4 regions of the Pseudomonas guariconensis genome follow, and region 3 is predicted to be linked to each of the others. Evidence: predicted binding sites of a transcription regulator. Region 3 holds the regulator's gene; each other region holds the start of a gene.
What was found. The regulator FliA, encoded in region 3, starts transcription of late flagellar genes. The targets are predictions, from matches to a motif close to CTAAAGTTTNNNNNNNNNNNGCCGNTAA.

Region 1: AB1N67_RS22955 (methyl-accepting chemotaxis protein) is a predicted target of FliA. The motif match lies at 1,776-1,803, and genes of this name have one in related genera.
Region 2: AB1N67_RS03995 (methyl-accepting chemotaxis protein) is a predicted target of FliA. The motif match lies at 1,782-1,809, and genes of this name have one in related genera.
Region 4: AB1N67_RS03375 (methyl-accepting chemotaxis protein) is a predicted target of FliA. The motif match lies at 1,710-1,737, and genes of this name have one in related genera.

The regions. Positions count from the first base shown of each region.
Region 1 covers NZ_CP162012.1:4,938,148-4,942,262, forward strand. The annotation lists gene AB1N67_RS22940 (methyl-accepting chemotaxis protein) at 1-794, opposite strand, end outside; gene AB1N67_RS22945 (cell division protein ZapA) at 1,068-1,370, opposite strand; gene AB1N67_RS22950 (hypothetical protein) at 1,367-1,597, opposite strand; gene AB1N67_RS22955 (methyl-accepting chemotaxis protein) at 1,867-3,492, shown strand; gene gbcB (glycine-betaine demethylase subunit GbcB) at 3,597-4,115, opposite strand, start outside.
Region 2 covers NZ_CP162012.1:882,088-886,202, forward strand. The annotation lists gene AB1N67_RS03995 (methyl-accepting chemotaxis protein) at 1-1,747, opposite strand, end outside; gene AB1N67_RS04000 (M48 family metallopeptidase) at 1,896-2,711, shown strand; gene AB1N67_RS04005 (TMEM165/GDT1 family protein) at 2,790-3,374, opposite strand; yybP-ykoY riboswitch at 3,466-3,585, opposite strand; gene AB1N67_RS04010 (class I SAM-dependent methyltransferase) at 3,625-4,115, opposite strand, start outside.
Region 3 covers NZ_CP162012.1:1,612,380-1,616,494, reverse strand. The annotation lists gene AB1N67_RS07345 (chemotaxis protein CheA) at 1-473, opposite strand, end outside; gene AB1N67_RS07340 (protein phosphatase CheZ) at 486-1,274, opposite strand; gene AB1N67_RS07335 (chemotaxis response regulator CheY) at 1,293-1,667, opposite strand; gene fliA (RNA polymerase sigma factor FliA) at 1,772-2,512, opposite strand; gene fleN (flagellar synthesis regulator FleN) at 2,509-3,342, opposite strand; gene flhF (flagellar biosynthesis protein FlhF) at 3,431-4,115, opposite strand, start outside.
Region 4 covers NZ_CP162012.1:751,970-756,084, reverse strand. The annotation lists gene pcaH (protocatechuate 3,4-dioxygenase subunit beta) at 1-454, opposite strand, end outside; gene AB1N67_RS03380 (neutral zinc metallopeptidase) at 654-1,538, shown strand; gene AB1N67_RS03375 (methyl-accepting chemotaxis protein) at 1,827-3,755, shown strand; gene ggt (gamma-glutamyltransferase) at 3,900-4,115, opposite strand, start outside.

The sequences.
Region 1 (4,115 bases), 2.0 Mb from region 3:
AGGCCCAGCGCAAGAAACGCTTCGCCGTCGCGGCTGAAACGCACCTTGCGCAGGCCTTCACCCTTACCCAACACGGCTTGGGTCGCCTGCTCGCCGACCTGCTCGGCCAGCTGGCGCTTGCCGCTGAATTCGTGATCCGGGTGGACCTGGATCAGGCCGTCGTTGCGCACCAGGAACACCCGCCCGCGCTCACCGAAACTAAAGTCATGGATCAGTTTCGACAACGCCGTCATGCGCAGACCCATACCCGCCACGCCCACCAGTTGTCCGTCTTTTTCGACCCGGTAATCGATGAACAGCGCCAACTCCCCGGTGGAGCCATCGATGTCGATATTGATCAGGCGTTCGGCGCCGCTGTCGATGTAGCCGTAGAACCATTTGTCCTTCGGATTATCACGGCTGAGGGTGCGATCCAGGCCTTTCTCGTTGTAGTAGTGGCCGGTCGCCGTGGAGGCGAACAACGTAGTGAAGGCCTGGTTGCGCTGTTTAGCAGCCTCCAGGTACTCGAGAAAACGGGGGGCTTGGGCGGGGTCTTCGCCGGCTGCGAGCCAATCACGCAGCAGCGTGTTGCCGGCAATGTCGGCCGCCGCCACCAGCGGCTTGCCGAGCATGCGCTCGATGTCGTTGCGGATCGCTTCGACGCTGGCCGGCAGTGCCGTATCCACCAGGTAACGTTCGGTCAGGCGGTTGACCGCCTCGGTATACACCCCTACCACCACCAGGATGCTCGCCAGCAGGGCTGCGCCCATGCTCGCAATCAACTGCCACTGGATACTCCGCCGCCAGATCCGCATGCCCCAACTCCCCAATCATTATTATTTTGGGTGATTGTATACACTTACGTATCCGGTTATTCCAGTGATCTAAAACAATGTCCACGACCCGTGGCGCGTCGTTTTTGCCGCAAGATCCGATGCTAAAGCGACTGGCGCGGTGGCGGGCGAACACGCTCGCACGCGCCCGGCTCACTTCGAATCCTGGGATGACGCCAGACGATGGCGCGGGTTTACCCGCGAATGCGATGCGAAACTCACCGATGCATTCGCGGCAAACCCGAGGTCAGGCAATTACTGTTCGGCGATGGTCCGAACGATAGCGTCCACCGTTGCGTCGATCTGCGCCTGGGTCCGCTCGAGGGTCTGCTGATGTTCCTTTTGCAACTCGACCTGCTTGGAACACAGATTCAGGGCTGCCAGCACCAGCAGCTTGTCACCGATCAGGGTGGGGTATTGACGCTTGGTTTCGGCCAAGGCGGTGTTGAGCATCCGCACGGCTTGCGCCAGGGTCTCTTCCTGGCCTTGGGGCGCCTTGATCGAATAGTCGTTGCCCAGAATGGACACGACATTGATCGGCTGCGCTTGCAGTCTCATGCGTTGACGACACCTGCGCTGGCGCGCTCTACCAGCGCCTGGATACGGGCCGCGGTGGCGCCGTGTTTCTCTTCCTGCTCCATCAGCGACAGCTGCAGGGTTTCATTCTCTTCCTTGGCCTGGGCCAGTTCCTGGCCGAGGGCGGTGTTCTGCTCGGTGAGTTGAGCGTTTTTCTGCATCAGGTCGTTGACCAGTTGCTCGAGTTGATTCAGGGAAGCTTCCAACATGGGGGTCTATCTCGGGTTGTTGCAAAGGGCGCACACGATAAAGAAAAGCGCGCGTCCTCGCCATTAAATATCGGGACACAAAGGCTTTAGCCTGGGCAGATTGACAGGCCTGGGCCGGGCTTGTTCCGACCTGGGTCAACCACCTGTCCGGAAACTCGATAGCAGGCTCACAATTTCATTCAAGCGCGGCCCGTTTCTACCGATAACCCGAGAAGGTCACATTCTGTCGCAGGGAACGCGCATTTTATTCCTTGCCCGGATTACAACCCATGTCCCTACGCAATATGAACATTGCCCCGCGTGCGCTGTTGGGCTTTGCCCTGATCGGCGCGCTGATGCTTGGCCTTGGCACCTTCTCCCTCATCCAGATGGGCAACATCCGCCAGGCTGGCCTGGCCATCGAAGCGGTGAGCGTGCCCAGCATCAAGACGCTCGATGAACTGGCCCTGCTCAACCTGCGCATGCGCACCCTCGCCTACCGCCTGGTGCTCAACCGCGACCCACAGTTCCAGCAAGACACCCAACGCCAGATGGACGAGCGCAACGCGCAGATCGACAAGATACGCGCTACCTACCGCACGCTGGTCGAAGGCCCTCAGGAACAAGCCGCCTTCGATCGCTACAACCAACTGCTGGGCCAGTACCGCCAGCTAGAAGCGCGCATGCGCAGCTTCAGCCAGGCCGATCGCGTGGAAGAGCTGCAAAATCTGATCAACCGCGAGCTGTTCGAAAATGCCGAGCAGATCAACCAAGCCATGGCGGACCTGGTGCGCATCAACACCGACCAGACCCGAGCCACCAATGCCAGAGCCGCCAGCCAATATGACACCGCCTTCACCCTGGTCATCGGCCTGCTGGTGGCCGCTACCGTGCTGACCCTGCTGTGCGCCTTCCTGTTGACCCGCAGCATCGTCAAGCCGATCGATGAAGCGCTCAAAGCCGCCGAACAGGTCGCCGACGGTGACTTGACCCAAGTGATCCGCGCCGAGGGCAACGACGAAGCCGCCCGCCTGCTGCGCGCCATGGCGCGGATGCAGGACAAGCTGCGCGACACCCTGCAATTGATCGCAGGCTCGGCTACCCAGCTGGCCTCGGCCGCCGAAGAGCTCAACTGCGTCACCGACGAAAGCGCTCGCGGCCTGCAGCAGCAGAACAACGAGATCGAACAAGCCGCCACCGCAGTCACCGAAATGACCAGCGCGGTGGAAGAAGTGGCGCGCAATGCCGTGAGCACCTCCGAAGCCTCCAGCGAGGCCAGCCGTTCGGCGGGCGATGGACGCGATCTGGTGCTGGAGACGGTGGGCGCCATCGAGCGCATGAGCAGCGATGTGCAAGCCACCGCGACACTGGTCACCCGTCTGGCATCCCAGTCCCGGGATATCGGCAAGGTCCTGGATGTGATCCGTGGCCTGGCCGATCAGACCAACCTGCTGGCACTCAATGCCGCGATCGAAGCCGCCCGTGCCGGCGAGGCTGGCCGCGGCTTTGCCGTGGTGGCTGACGAGGTACGGGCCCTGGCCCACCGCACCCAGCAGTCGACCAGCGAGATCGAACGGATGATCGCCAGCATCCAGGGCGGGACCGAAGAAGCGGTCACGTCGATGCGCACCAGCACCGAACGTGCCGAATCGACCCTTAACATCGCCCGTGGTGCCGGCCTGGCACTGGACAGCATCGCCAGCGCGGTGGCGCAGATCAACGAGCGCAACCTGGTGATCGCCAGCGCCGCCGAAGAGCAGGCCCAGGTGGCTCGGGAGGTGGACCGCAACCTGGTGAACATCAATGATCTGTCGGTGCAGAGCGCGACCGGGGCACATCAGACCAGCGTGGCCAGCGCCGACCTTTCCCGTCTGGCGGTGGACCTCAACGGCCTGGTGGCGCGTTTTCGCACTTGATGAATACATTCGCGGCGGTTCGACGCCTCGATAAACCCGCTCCCACAGGTTCTGCATCGACCTGCTGGAGCGGGTTGACCCGCAAAATGTAGTAGTGGGCTGGATCAGTAGTCGATCCGCACATCCCCTTGCGGGACACTGCAGCACGACAAGATGTAGCCTTCGGCTTCGTCTTCCTCGGTGATGCCGCCGTTGTGGTCCATGACCACTTCGCCGCCGAGCTTGAGTACCTTGCAGGTACCGCAGATGCCCATGCCGCAGGCCTTGGGGATCATCAGCCCGACCTTCGCCGCAGCCGCATGCACCGTCTCGCCCGGGGCGATACGGATGCTCTTGTCGCTGCCGACGAACTCCACCAGGTTGAGGTCGGCCGCGTCGAGTTCCTCGGCCGCCTCGGCCGCCTGCTCGGCATGTTCCACAGCATCGGCCTTGGCCTCCGCCGGGGTCGCGCCAAACGACTCTTCGTGGTAGTTGCGCATGTCGAAGCCCACCGCCTCGAGCATGCGCTTGACCGCGTTCATGTAAGGCGTCGGGCCGCAGCAGAAGACCACCCGCTCCATGTAGTCAGGCGCGATCAGCTCCATCAGGCGCTGATTCAGGTAGCCACGGTAGCCCGACCAGGG
Region 2 (4,115 bases), 730 kb from region 3:
CGGCGACCACGGCAAAGCCCCGGCCTTGCTCGCCCGCGCGGGCCGCTTCGATGGCGGCGTTGAGTGCCAGCAGGTTGGTCTGCTCGGCGATGGCGCGGATCGCCACGAGGATCGCGTTGATGTTCTCGCTGTCGCGGGCCAGGGTCTGGACCACCTCCACCGCACGGCCTATCTCAGTGGCCAGCACGCTGATCGAATGGGAGGTGTCGCGCACGATCTGCAAGCCCTGGTTGGCCGCCTGGTCGGCGTTGTTCGTGGCCTGGGCGGCGTGGGTCGCATTGCGCGCCACGTCCTGGGCAGTGGCAGTCATTTCCTGCACGGCAGTGGCCACCTGATCGATCTCGGCCATCTGCTTGTGCACGCCTTGGTTGGTGCGAATGGCGATATCGGCAGTGTGCTCCGAGGAGTCGCTGACTTTCTGCACCGAGCCAACCACCTGGGTGATCATCGCCTGCAACTTGGCCAGGAAGGTGTTGAAGCCCTTGGCGATCGCGCCCAGTTCGTCGGCACGGTCGCTGTGCAGGCGGCGGGTAAGGTCGCCTTCGCCCTGGGCGATGTCGTCGAGCATGGCCACCATCTGACGCAGGGGGCGGGCGATACCGTGGGCCAGCAGCCAGATCACCAACAAGCCGATGGCGGCGATACCCAGACCCATCAGGGTCATGCCGGTGATGTCGGTGCGCCGTTGTGCGGCGAGGTCTTTCTGCAGTTGGTTGACGTCGGCCATCACTGTGCTCAGCGGCAGTTCGAGCAGCAGCGTCCAGCGGGCGTCGGTGCTGGCGACGCGGAAGGGCAAGTAGAGTTCGATGCGGTCCTTGGTTTCGTCGAGCTCATAGTGGAGGTTTTCGCCAGTCAGGGACGTAAGCGTGCCCGACTCCTCGGCATCCAGCACATCACTGGCTTTTTCGCCGAACTTCGACGGGTCACGGGTATAGGCCACCAGGCGGCCGTTGCTCGAGACCAGGGCCAGTTCGCCGGCGCCGTCGTATAGCTGACGGTCGGCGTTGTTGAGCAAGTCCTGGATGAAGTCTACCGACAGGTCGGCACCGGCCATGCCCTGGAACTGGCCATCGATCATGATCGGTGCGACGAACGAGGCGAGCATGACGGTCTTGTCGCCCACCTTGTAAGGCGCCGGATCGATCACACAGGGCTTCTTCGACTCTTTCGGGCACAGGTAGTACTCACTGGCGCGTACGCCTGTGGCCAGCACGGTATGGTCGTTCACATCGATCAGCTTGTCCTGGCCGAGGCTGCCGTCACCATTACGGAACCACCACGGCAGGAAACGTCCCGTGGCGCTATCGACGCCAACCATGTTGCTGCCGACATAGCGGGCATCGTCATGGTCCAGGGCATTGGGCTCCCAACCCAGGTAGGCGCCGAGCACGGTCGGGTTGACCTCGACGGTGCGCTTGAGTTGGTTGACCAGGGATTGGCGGTCGACGCGCATCAGCGGTTGGCCGTCGGTGCCTTGCATGCCGATCATGGCATTGCTGGTGGCCAGGCTGCGGGCAATCAGCAGCGGCGCTTCCAGCCCGCGCTGGATCTCGCTGACTTGCGTACGGGCCAGGGCCCCCAGGCGTTGCTCGATCACGTTTTCAAACTGTTGACGGGTGCGTTCCTGCACCAGCGACTGAGTGCGTTCGCCGGAGTACACGGCGTACAGCACCAGGGCCGCGACAATGCTCAAAACGATGGCGCCCGCCAGGGCAGCCACGGAAAACTGAATCGACTTGAACTTCATGGGGCACCGCGTTCGAGAATGATTGTTTCCCGGGTTATCGGCGGGGCCTGGCGAAAGCATGAGGGGTGATGAGAAATCTTACCTGCGGCTCTGGCGAGGCCAGGCGACTCGGCCTAGGATACGCGGCATGTAAAAACGGAGTGCTTTCATGCGTAGTTCATTCGTTGCCAGCCTGATCGGCGCCAGTATCCTGCTGTCTGGTTGCCAGGCAGTGAATACCACCAGCGGTGGTGCCGTGGGCGTCGATCGCCAGCAGTACATGTTCAGCATGCTCTCGACCGACCAGGTCAACCAGATGTATGCCCAGTCGTATCAACAGACGCTCAGCGAGGCCTCGAGCAAGGGTGAGCTGGACAAGAGCAGCGCCAAGGCCAAGCGTATCCAGGCCATCGCCAGCCGCCTGATCGCCCAGGCGCCCAAGTTCCGGCCGGACGCCGCGCAGTGGAACTGGGAGGTCAACCTGATCGACAGCGACGAGCTCAACGCCAACTGTGGCCCGGGCGGAAAGATCATTTTTTATACCGGCCTGATGGACAAGCTGCAGCTCACCGACGCTGAGATTGCTGCTGTACTGGGTCATGAAATCGCCCATGCCCTGCGCGAGCATGGCCGCGAAGCCATGTCCAAGGCCTATGGGGTGGAAATGGCGCGCCAAGGCGCCGGTGCTCTGTTCGGCCTGGGTCAGGGCGGCATGGCCCTGGCGGACACCGTGGTGAACTACGCCATGACCCTGCCCAACAGCCGCGCCAACGAGAACGAGGCCGACCTGATCGGCCTGGAGTTGGCGGCGCGTGCCGGTTACGACCCGAATGCCGCGATCACCTTGTGGAACAAGATGAGCAAGGCCTCCGAAGGCGCGCCGCCTGAGTTCATGAGCACCCACCCGGCCTCAAGCAGCCGTATTGCCTCGCTGCAGGCGGCGATTCCGAAGGTGATGCCGCTCTACCAGGCTGCCAAGAAGTAAGCTGCAAGCTTCAGGCTTCAAGCTGTTAGGACGGCGTGACTCGCTTCTCTTGCAGCTTGCAGCTTGCAGCTTCAGTCTTTAGCCCACCCAGCCGCTGGCTTTCATGGCCGAGTACACGGCGACGATGGCCAGTACGAAGAATGCAGCCGCTGCCAGGCGTCGAATCAGTGTCAGTGGCAGCTTCTCGGCGGCGAAGTTGCCCGCCAGCACAACCGGCACGTTGGCAATCAGCATGCCCAGGGTGGTCCCGAGGATGACCATGATCAGGTGAGGATACTGGGCCGCCAGCATGACCGTGGCGACCTGGGTCTTGTCGCCGATTTCAGCCAGGAAAAATGCGATCAGCGTGGTGACGAAGGGGCCGAAGCGGCGTGCGGCGCTGTTTTCGTCATCGTCCATCTTGTCTGGAACCAATGTCCACAGGGCTGTTGCAGCGAAGCTCGCGGCGAGGATCCAGTGCAATACCGTCTCGCTGAAGAAACTGCTGACCCAGGCGCCCACGGCACCGGCGGCGGCATGGTTGGCGAGGGTGGCTGCGATGATGCCGGCGATGATCGGCCAAGGCTTGCGAAAACGCGCGGCGAGAATGAGGGCGAGCAATTGCGTCTTGTCGCCGATTTCAGCGAGGGCGACGATTGCGGTGGGGACGAGCAGGGATTCCAGCATCAGGTTTCCTACGGGGGCGGGTCGACACGGCTATGACACGTACGACCTCCCCGCCCCGGGTAAGGTGTGCGTGTCATAGGTCTTGTCAAACCCTGGATCTGTCTGCGCAGACCGCGGGTCGCACGCGCCATGGCCTGTGGGCCAAGTGTGTTGACGCGTGCCGGGCGAGCAGGGCGCTCGCGGGAGACTACTCCCCTAGGACGGTGCGGATTCTGCCTAGGTGAATGCGTTTCGGCAAGCCCTGTTTTCAGCCGCGTGTGGCCTGGTAGATACGAAAGCCGTCCGCCTCGGCGCAGACCCGGCAATTGCCCAGGGCGCCTTCGATCAGCGGTTGATAGCGCAGGAAGCTATTGGCGACCAGACGCATTTCCCCACCTTTTTGCAGATGAAGACCTGACTTTTTCAGCAGGTTCTCCGATGCCTGGTAGTTGGTATGCACACCGGTATGAAAGGGCGGGTTGCTCAGGATCACGTTCAGCCCGGTAGGCGCGGCATCGATGCCGTCGCCACTGATCACGTCGCCTTCCAGACCATTGGCCGCCAAGGTCAGCCGACTGCTCGCCACGGCGAAGGCATCCACATCGAGCAGGGTGACGCGGCTCTGTGGATAACGGCGTTTGATGGTCGCGCCCAGTACGCCGGCACCGCAGCCGAAGTCCAGCACGTGACCGGCCGGCAGGTTGTCCAGGTGTTGGAGCAGCAGGGCAGTGCCGCGATCCAGACGGCCATGGCTGAACA
Region 3 (4,115 bases):
CTATCGGTGATGTCGGGCTCGACCGCAGGCTCGGCTTCGGCGACGGCTGGAGCCTGGGCCGCAGGCGCTGGGGCCTCGGTACCGGCCGGCTCGGCCAGACGCGACAGTGCGGCCAGCAATTCCGGCGTGGCCGGGGTAATGTCGCTGCGCTCGCGCACCTGGCCAAACATGCTGTTGACCGTATCCAGTGCCTCGAGCACCACATCCATCAATTCCGCATCGACCCGGCGCTCACCTTTGCGCAGGATGTCGAACACGTTCTCGGCGATATGGCAGCACTCCACCAGCTCATTGAGCTGAAGGAAGCCGGCGCCCCCTTTTACAGTGTGAAAACCGCGGAAGATCGCATTGAGCAGGTCCGCATCTTCCGGTCGGCTTTCCAGCTCGACCAATTGCTCGGACAGTTGCTCGAGGATTTCGCCGGCCTCTACCAGGAAATCCTGGAGGATTTCTTCATCGGCGCCGAAGCTCATTGAACGTGCTCCCTAAAAACCCAGGCTGGACAGCAAATCGTCGACGTCGTCCTGACCGGACACGACATCTTCACGCTTATCGGCATGAATCTGCGGACCTTCACCCCGAGTCGGATGTTTTTCTTGATCTTTTTCAGCACGCAGCTGCTGGTGGTCATGTTCGATACCGGCAAAACGGTCGACCTGGCTGGCCATCAGCACGAGCTTGAGCAGATTGCTTTCGACTTCGGTGACCAGCGCGGTCACCCGTTTGATCACCTGGCCGGTGAGGTCTTGGTAGTCCTGGGCCAGGAGAATGTCGTTGAGATGGCCAGCGACCTTGCGGTTCCCCTCGGCGCTTTGCGTCAGGAAACTGTCGACGCGCTTGACCAGATCACGAAACTCCGGCGCTGCGACTTCACGGCGCATGAAGCGCTGCCAGTCGGTGCTCAGATTCTGGGCCTCGGCCTGCAGGTCGTTGAGCAGCGGCGTGCTCGCCTCCACCAGGTCCATGGTGCGGTTGGCCGCGCCTTCGGTGAGCTTGACCACGTAGGACAAGCGCTCGGTGGCGTCGGTGATCTGCGACACTTCCTCGGCCTGCGGCATGCGCGGGTCGATCTGGAAGCTGACGATCGCACTGTGCAGCTCGCGGGTGAGCTTGCCGACTTCCTGGTACAGGCCGCGGTCGCGGGTCTGGTTCAGCTGGTGGATCAGCTGCACCGCCTCGCCGAACCGGCCGTGCTCGAGGCTCTCGACCAGTTCCTGGGCGTGTTTCTTCAGGGTCGACTCGAACTCCCCCAACGATGTGTTCATTTGCTCCATGGCGCCCCCTGACGTGACTCAGCCGTTGACGCGTTCGAAGATCTTTTCGATCTTCTCCTTGAGCACCTGGGCGGTGAAGGGCTTGACCACATAGCCGTTGACCCCGGCCTGGGCCGCTTCGATGATCTGGTCGCGCTTGGCTTCAGCGGTCACCATCAACACCGGCATACCCTTGAGGCGGTCATGGGCACGGACCTTGCGCAGCAGGTCGATGCCGGACATGCCAGGCATGTTCCAGTCGGTCACGAGGAAGTCATAGTGGCCGTTTTCCAGCATCGGCAACGCCGTGGTGCCGTCGTCGGCCTCCTCGGTGTTGGTGAAGCCCAGGTCACGCAACAGGTTCTTGATGATCCGCCGCATCGTCGAAAAGTCGTCAACGATGAGGATTTTCATGTCTTTGTTCAATTAGACCTCCAAGCAGTCTTAAACGCGCCCGGCCCCCGGACGCGCATTCAATCAATTCGGTACAACATCCAACGACGGTGGCGAACCCTGGCTCAACGTGCCCGCCATTCCCCGAGACGGCTGCGCAGGCGCGCGGCGCACTGGCTGTGCAACTGGCTGACACGCGACTCGCTGACCCCAAGCACCTCACCGATTTCCTTGAGGTTCAGCTCTTCGTCGTAGTACAGCGCCAGCACCAGACGCTCACGCTCCGGCAGGTTGGCGATGGCTTCGGTCAGCGCGGCCTGGAAGCGCTCGTCTTCCAGGTCCCGCGAAGGTTCCAGCTGGCCACTGGCGCCATCCTCGTGCAGCCCTTCGTGCTCGCCGTCCTGCAGGAGGTCGTCGAAGCTGAACAGGCGACTGCCCAGGGTGTCGTTCAGAATCCCGTAATAATCATCGAGACTCAATTGGAGTTCGGCAGCAACTTCATGATCTTTAGCGTCGCGACCGGTTCTGGCCTCCACGGCGCGTATCGCGTCGCTGACCATGCGGGTGTTGCGGTGTACCGAACGCGGCGCCCAATCCCCCTTGCGTACCTCATCGAGCATGGCCCCACGAATGCGGATGCCGGCGTAGGTTTCGAAGCTCGCGCCCTTGCTGGCATCGTATTTGTTGGCCACTTCCAGCAAGCCGATCATGCCCGCCTGGATCAGGTCCTCGACCTGTACGTTGGCCGGCAGGCGCGCCAGCAAGTGATAGGCAATGCGCTTGACCAGAGGGGCATAACGTTCGACCAGTTCGTAGTGGGCATCACGCGCCGCCCGGCTGTACATCTTGAAACCGCTCGCATTCATAGTACCGGTCCTGCGCTGGTAGGCTGCACCAGACGCTCGACGAAAAACTCCAGGTGCCCGCGCGGGTTGGCAGGCAGCGGCCAGCTGTCGACCTTCTGCGCGATGGCCTTGAAGGCCAGCGCACACTTGGATCGAGGGAAGGCCTCATAGACCGCCCGCTGCTTCTGCACCGCCTTGCGTACACATTCGTCGTAAGGCACGGCACCGACGTATTGTAAGGCGACGTCCAAGAAGCGATCCGTGACCTTGGTCAACTTGGCAAACAGGTTGCGCCCTTCCTGCGGGCTCTGCGCCATGTTGGCCAGGACCCGGAAGCGGTTCATGCCGTAATCGCGGTTGAGCAGCTTGATCAAGGCGTAGGCATCGGTGATCGAGGTCGGCTCGTCGCAGACCACCAACAGCACCTCCTGCGCGGCGCGCACGAAGCTCACCACCGAGTCCCCGATTCCCGCGGCGGTATCGATCACCAGCACATCGAGGTTGTCGCCGATCTCGCTGAACGCCTGGATCAGCCCGGCATGCTGGGCTGGCGCCAGGTGCACCATGTTCTGGGTGCCGGAGGCGGCCGGCACGATGCGCACACCGCCTGGCCCCTGCAACAGCACATCGCGCAGCTCGCAGCGCCCTTCGATGACATCGGCCAGGGTGCGCTTGGGCGACAGCCCCAGCAGGACGTCGACGTTGGCCAGGCCCAGGTCGGCATCCAGCAACATGACCCGGCGGCCGAGCTCGGCCAGCGCCAGGGACAGGTTCACTGAAACGTTGGTCTTGCCCACGCCACCTTTACCGCCGGTCACGGCGATCACCTGTACGGGATGCATGCTACCCATGTTTGTTCTTTACCTTGTCTCGGGGCCCAGGCCACATCAGGAGCTGAACACGACGCTCAGGATGCAGGTACTTTGCGCTGTCCATTCGTCAACCCGCACGCTTGCCTGGGTTGTGGTAGAGATCAGCGAACATGTCGGCCATCGCCTCTTCGCTGGGCTCGTCCTGCATCTGCACACTGACCGCACGGCTGACTAACTGATGTTTGCGCGGCAGTTGCAGGTCGTCAGGAATGCGCGGTCCATCGGTCAGATAGGCCACGGGCAATTCGTGACTGATGGCAAGGCTCAGCACTTCGCCGAGGCTGGCCGTTTCATCAAGCTTGGTCAGGATGCAGCCGGCCAGGCCACAGCGCTTGTAGCTGTGGTAGGCGGCGGTCAGCACCTGCTTCTGGCTGGTGGTGGCCAGGACCAGGTAGTTCTTGGCGGCGATGCCGCGTCCGGCCAGGCTCTCCAGTTGCAGCCGCAGGGCCGGGTCGCTGGCCTGCAGGCCTGCGGTGTCGATCAGCACCACGCGCTTGCGCAACAGCGGATCGAGCGCCTGGGCCAAGGACTGGCCCGGGTCGACATAGGTCACCGGCACATTGAGGATGCGCCCCAATGTCTTGAGCTGCTCTTGGGCGCCAATGCGGAAGCTGTCCATGCTCACCAGCGCCAGATGCTGGGCGCCGTATTTGAGCACGTAGCGCGCCGCCAGCTTTGCCAACGTGGTGGTCTTGCCCATACCAGCCGGACCGACCATGGCGATCACACCGCCCTCTTCGATCGGCTCGATC
Region 4 (4,115 bases), 860 kb from region 3:
TGCGCCACGGATAAGGCCCTGGCTTGATGGTGCGAAAACTGTAGTAGCCGTCACGGTCGGTCAGGCTGCGGCCGACACCACCGAAGTTCGGGTCCAGCGGCGCCAGGTAGCGGTCATTCTTGTGCTGGTAACGGCCACCGGCGTTGGCTTGCCACATCTCAACCAAGGTGTTGGGCACCGGCTGGCCATACTGGTCGACCACCCGGCCTGCGACGATGATGCGCTCACCGATCGGCAGACCGCCGTGGTTGAAGTTGAGCAACAGATCGTTGTCGTGAGGGCCGAAGCCCAGGTGGGAAAAGTCCGGCCCGGTGCTTTCGCTGATCGACTGCGGGATGCTGACCAGCGCCTGGCGTGGCGAGCGGGCCACGGATGTTTTGTAGTCAGGCGTGAGGGCTTTGGGGTGCCAGTTGCGATCACGGATCACGAAGCGGCTGGTGTCCTGGGCGGGCATGCCGTGTTCCTCTCTTGGAATTGTCGTGCACCTGTGCGTGGCAGGTGGACATGCAGTTTCAGATAGGTCACCGGGCATGAACATTGAAAACAAAGTGACCTTACATAACCAAATGGTTATGCATCTACAGATTGGCTGACACCCGAAACAGCCCTGAACTAATCTTTGTGCTCATGTTTCAGGCTCCGGAGAACATTACATGGAATGGCGAAAAGGCCGACGCAGCGACAATGTGGTCGATGCCCGAGGTGAAGGCGGTGGCGGCGGCATGCGTTTTGGCGGTGGCAAAGGGCTGGGGCTGGGCGCCATCCTGCTGATCGTCGGCATCGGCTGGATCACAGGGCAAGACCCGCTGCAGATCCTCGGCCAACTCGCCGGCCAGATGGAGCAGCAGCAACAGGCGCCGTCGGGCGCGGGTGGCAAGGCGCCACCGGCCAACGACGAGCAGGCCGAGTTCGTCGCCTCGATCCTGGGCGACACCGAGGATACCTGGAAGGCCTTGTTCGCCCAGGCCGGCAAGCAGTACCGCGATCCCAAACTGGTGCTGTTCAGTGGCCAGGTGAATTCCGCCTGTGGTTTCGCCTCCTCGGCGGTCGGGCCGTTCTACTGTCCGGCAGACCAGCGGGTGTATCTGGACATGACCTTCTTCCGCGAGATGGAAACCCGTTTTGCCGCCGCCGGTGACTTCGCCCAGGCTTATGTGATCGCCCACGAGATCGGCCATCACGTGCAGACCTTGCTGGGCGTCTCGGCCAAGGTCGACGCGGCGCGGCGCAACGGCCAACGCATGGAAGGCGACAACGGCCTGCTGGTGCGCCAGGAATTGCAGGCCGACTGCCTGGCAGGCGTCTGGGCCTACCAGGCGCAAAAGCGCCTGAACTGGCTCGAACCTGGCGATGTGGAAGAAGCCCTGAATGCCGCCAACGCCATCGGCGACGACCGCCTCCAGCAGCAGGGCCAGGGCCGTGTGGTGCCAGACTCCTTCACCCATGGCACCTCGCAGCAGCGGGTGCGCTGGTTCAAGACCGGCTTCTCCAGCGGGGACGTGAACCGCTGCGATACCTTCGGCTCACGCAGCCTCTGACAGACAGGGCCGCGCTGCGGCCCCCCTCTCAGGCTTCGCCCTTTCCCACGAACTTCCAGCCATCTTCACCGCTGTAGAAGCTGCCAAAGCCTTCGATAGGCTGCGACGTCGCCGCCTGCCATCTCCAAAACGCAAACGTTTTCAGTAGGTTACAAATCTGCTGAAAAAGCGTTTCAGCTTCGCTCGATCTTGCCGATAACCCCTGGCATGAATCAGCGGGCGCCGATAACAACAATGCCCAGCGATTGGAGATCAAGCGAGCGAAATCAATTTTCTGGAGAGCGTGCCATGAACGGCTGGTTTGCCAATATCAGCGTCAACCTCAAACTCGGATTGGGCTTCGGCCTGGTCCTGCTTCTGACCGGCCTTCTGGCCCTGACCGGCTGGACCAGCCTGGGCAGCCTGATCGACCGCAGCAACTGGATGAGCGACATCACCAAGCTCAACAGTGACCTGACCAACCTGCGCGTGGCGCGCCTGCAGTACATGCTGACCAACGGCGACGACACCTCGGCCGCCAACGTGCTGGACAAGCTCGATGCTTTCGGTGCCCAGCAACAGCATCTGGTCAATACCTTCAAAAGCCCAGAAAACCTCAAGCTGCTGCGCGAGCAGGGCGAGACCATCGCCAAGTACCGGGTCTCGCTGGAGAAGATGCGCAAGGCCTACAAAACCGGCCTCGCCGCGCGAGAAGCCCTGAACCAGAACGCCCGCCAGGCCAGCGAGGCGCTCGCCGCCATCGAGGCCGTCAGCCGCGACGCGTTGGCGCGCACTTCCGGCGACACAGCCACCCTGCAGCAGTTCCTGGCCATCAGCCAGGCCAAGGAACAGCTCGTCCAGCTGCGCCTGGACGTGCGCAGCTATATCGCGGACCTCACCAGCGATGCCGAACAGACCGTCACCCGTCAGGTTGAAAAAACCTTGGTGGAGATCGACAACCTCAAGCGCCACCTGCCTGGGGAGACCGCCCGAATCCAGGCGTTCGAGTCGGCCATGAGCGGCTACCGCGATGCACTGCGTCAGTTCCGCGATGCCAACGCCGAAGTCGGCGTGGCCCGTGCGGAAATGACCGTAGAAGGCGCCGATATCGTCAAACGCAGCGACCAGCTGTACCAGATCCAACTGGACCGTCGCGACAGCGAAAGCGCCCAGGCCCGCAGCCTGCAGACCATCGCCACCTTGCTGGCCCTGCTGGTCGGCGTGCTGGCAGCATTCCTCATCACCCGCCAGATCACCCGCCCCCTGCGCGAGACCTTGGACGTGGTGGAAAAAATCGCCAATGGCGATCTGACCCAGAACCTGCGTGTCACTCGCCGCGATGAACTCGGCGCGCTGCAGCAAGGCATCGCGCGCATGGGCACGACCCTGCGCGAGTTGATCACCGGTATCCGCGATGGCGTCACCCAAATCGCCAGCGCTGCCGAGGAACTGTCGGCGGTGACCGAGCAGACCAGCGCCGGCGCCAACAGCCAGAAAGTCGAGACCGACCAGGTGGCCACCGCCATGCACGAAATGGCGGCCACCGTACAGGAAGTGGCACGCAACGCCGAGCAAGCCTCCCATGCCGCGACTGGCGCCGATCAAGAAGCCCGCGCAGGTGATCGCGTGGTAGGCGAGGCGATCAACCAGATCGAACGCCTGGCCTCGGAAGTGCACCGTTCCACCGAAGCCATGAGCCTGCTGCAGCAGGAAAGCCAGAAGATCGGCAGCGTCATGGACGTGATCAAATCGGTGGCCGAGCAGACCAACCTGCTGGCGCTGAACGCCGCCATCGAAGCCGCACGCGCCGGGGAAGCCGGCCGCGGTTTTGCGGTGGTCGCCGATGAAGTCCGCGGCCTGGCCCAGCGTACCCAGCAGTCCACCGAGGAAATCGAAGGGCTGGTGGCAAGCCTGCAAAATGGCACCCAGCAGGTGGCTGATGTGATGAACGACAGCCGCAGCCTGACCGACAGCAGCGTTGAGCTGGCGCGCAAGGCTGGCGCTTCGCTTGAGAACATCACCCGTACGGTGTCGAACATTCAGTCGATGAACCAACAGATCGCCGCCGCCGCCGAGCAGCAGAGTGCCGTGGCCGAAGAAATCAGCCGCAGCATCCTGAATGTGCGTGATGTGTCGGAGCAGACCGCTACCGCGAGTGACGAGACCGCCGCCTCGAGTGTCGAGCTGGCGCGCCTGGGCGGACATCTGCAGACACTGGTCAGCCAGTTCCGCGTCTGACCTGAGATTCATAGAGCCCTCTTCGCGGGTGAGCCCACTTCCACAGAGGCAGCGGTGTCGTTAGAACAGCGCACCCTGTGGGAGCGGGTTTACCCGCGAATGCGTCAGGCCAGGCAATCTTGCATGACCTGACGCACCATCGGCTTACTTGACGATCATCCCTACCCCTCGCCCACGCGGGTCAGAGGCAGTCTCGAGCTTCTCGCCGGTCACCCGGATCGCCTGGATGTCGCCCATCTCCCAGCCTTGGTCCTCCAGCACATAACCCATTTTCTTCAGCTCATCGGCCACCTGGCCAGTCAGTGGCGCATAGCTGTCGAAATAGATGGTGTCCTTGGGCAGCAGTTGGTGATGCACGCG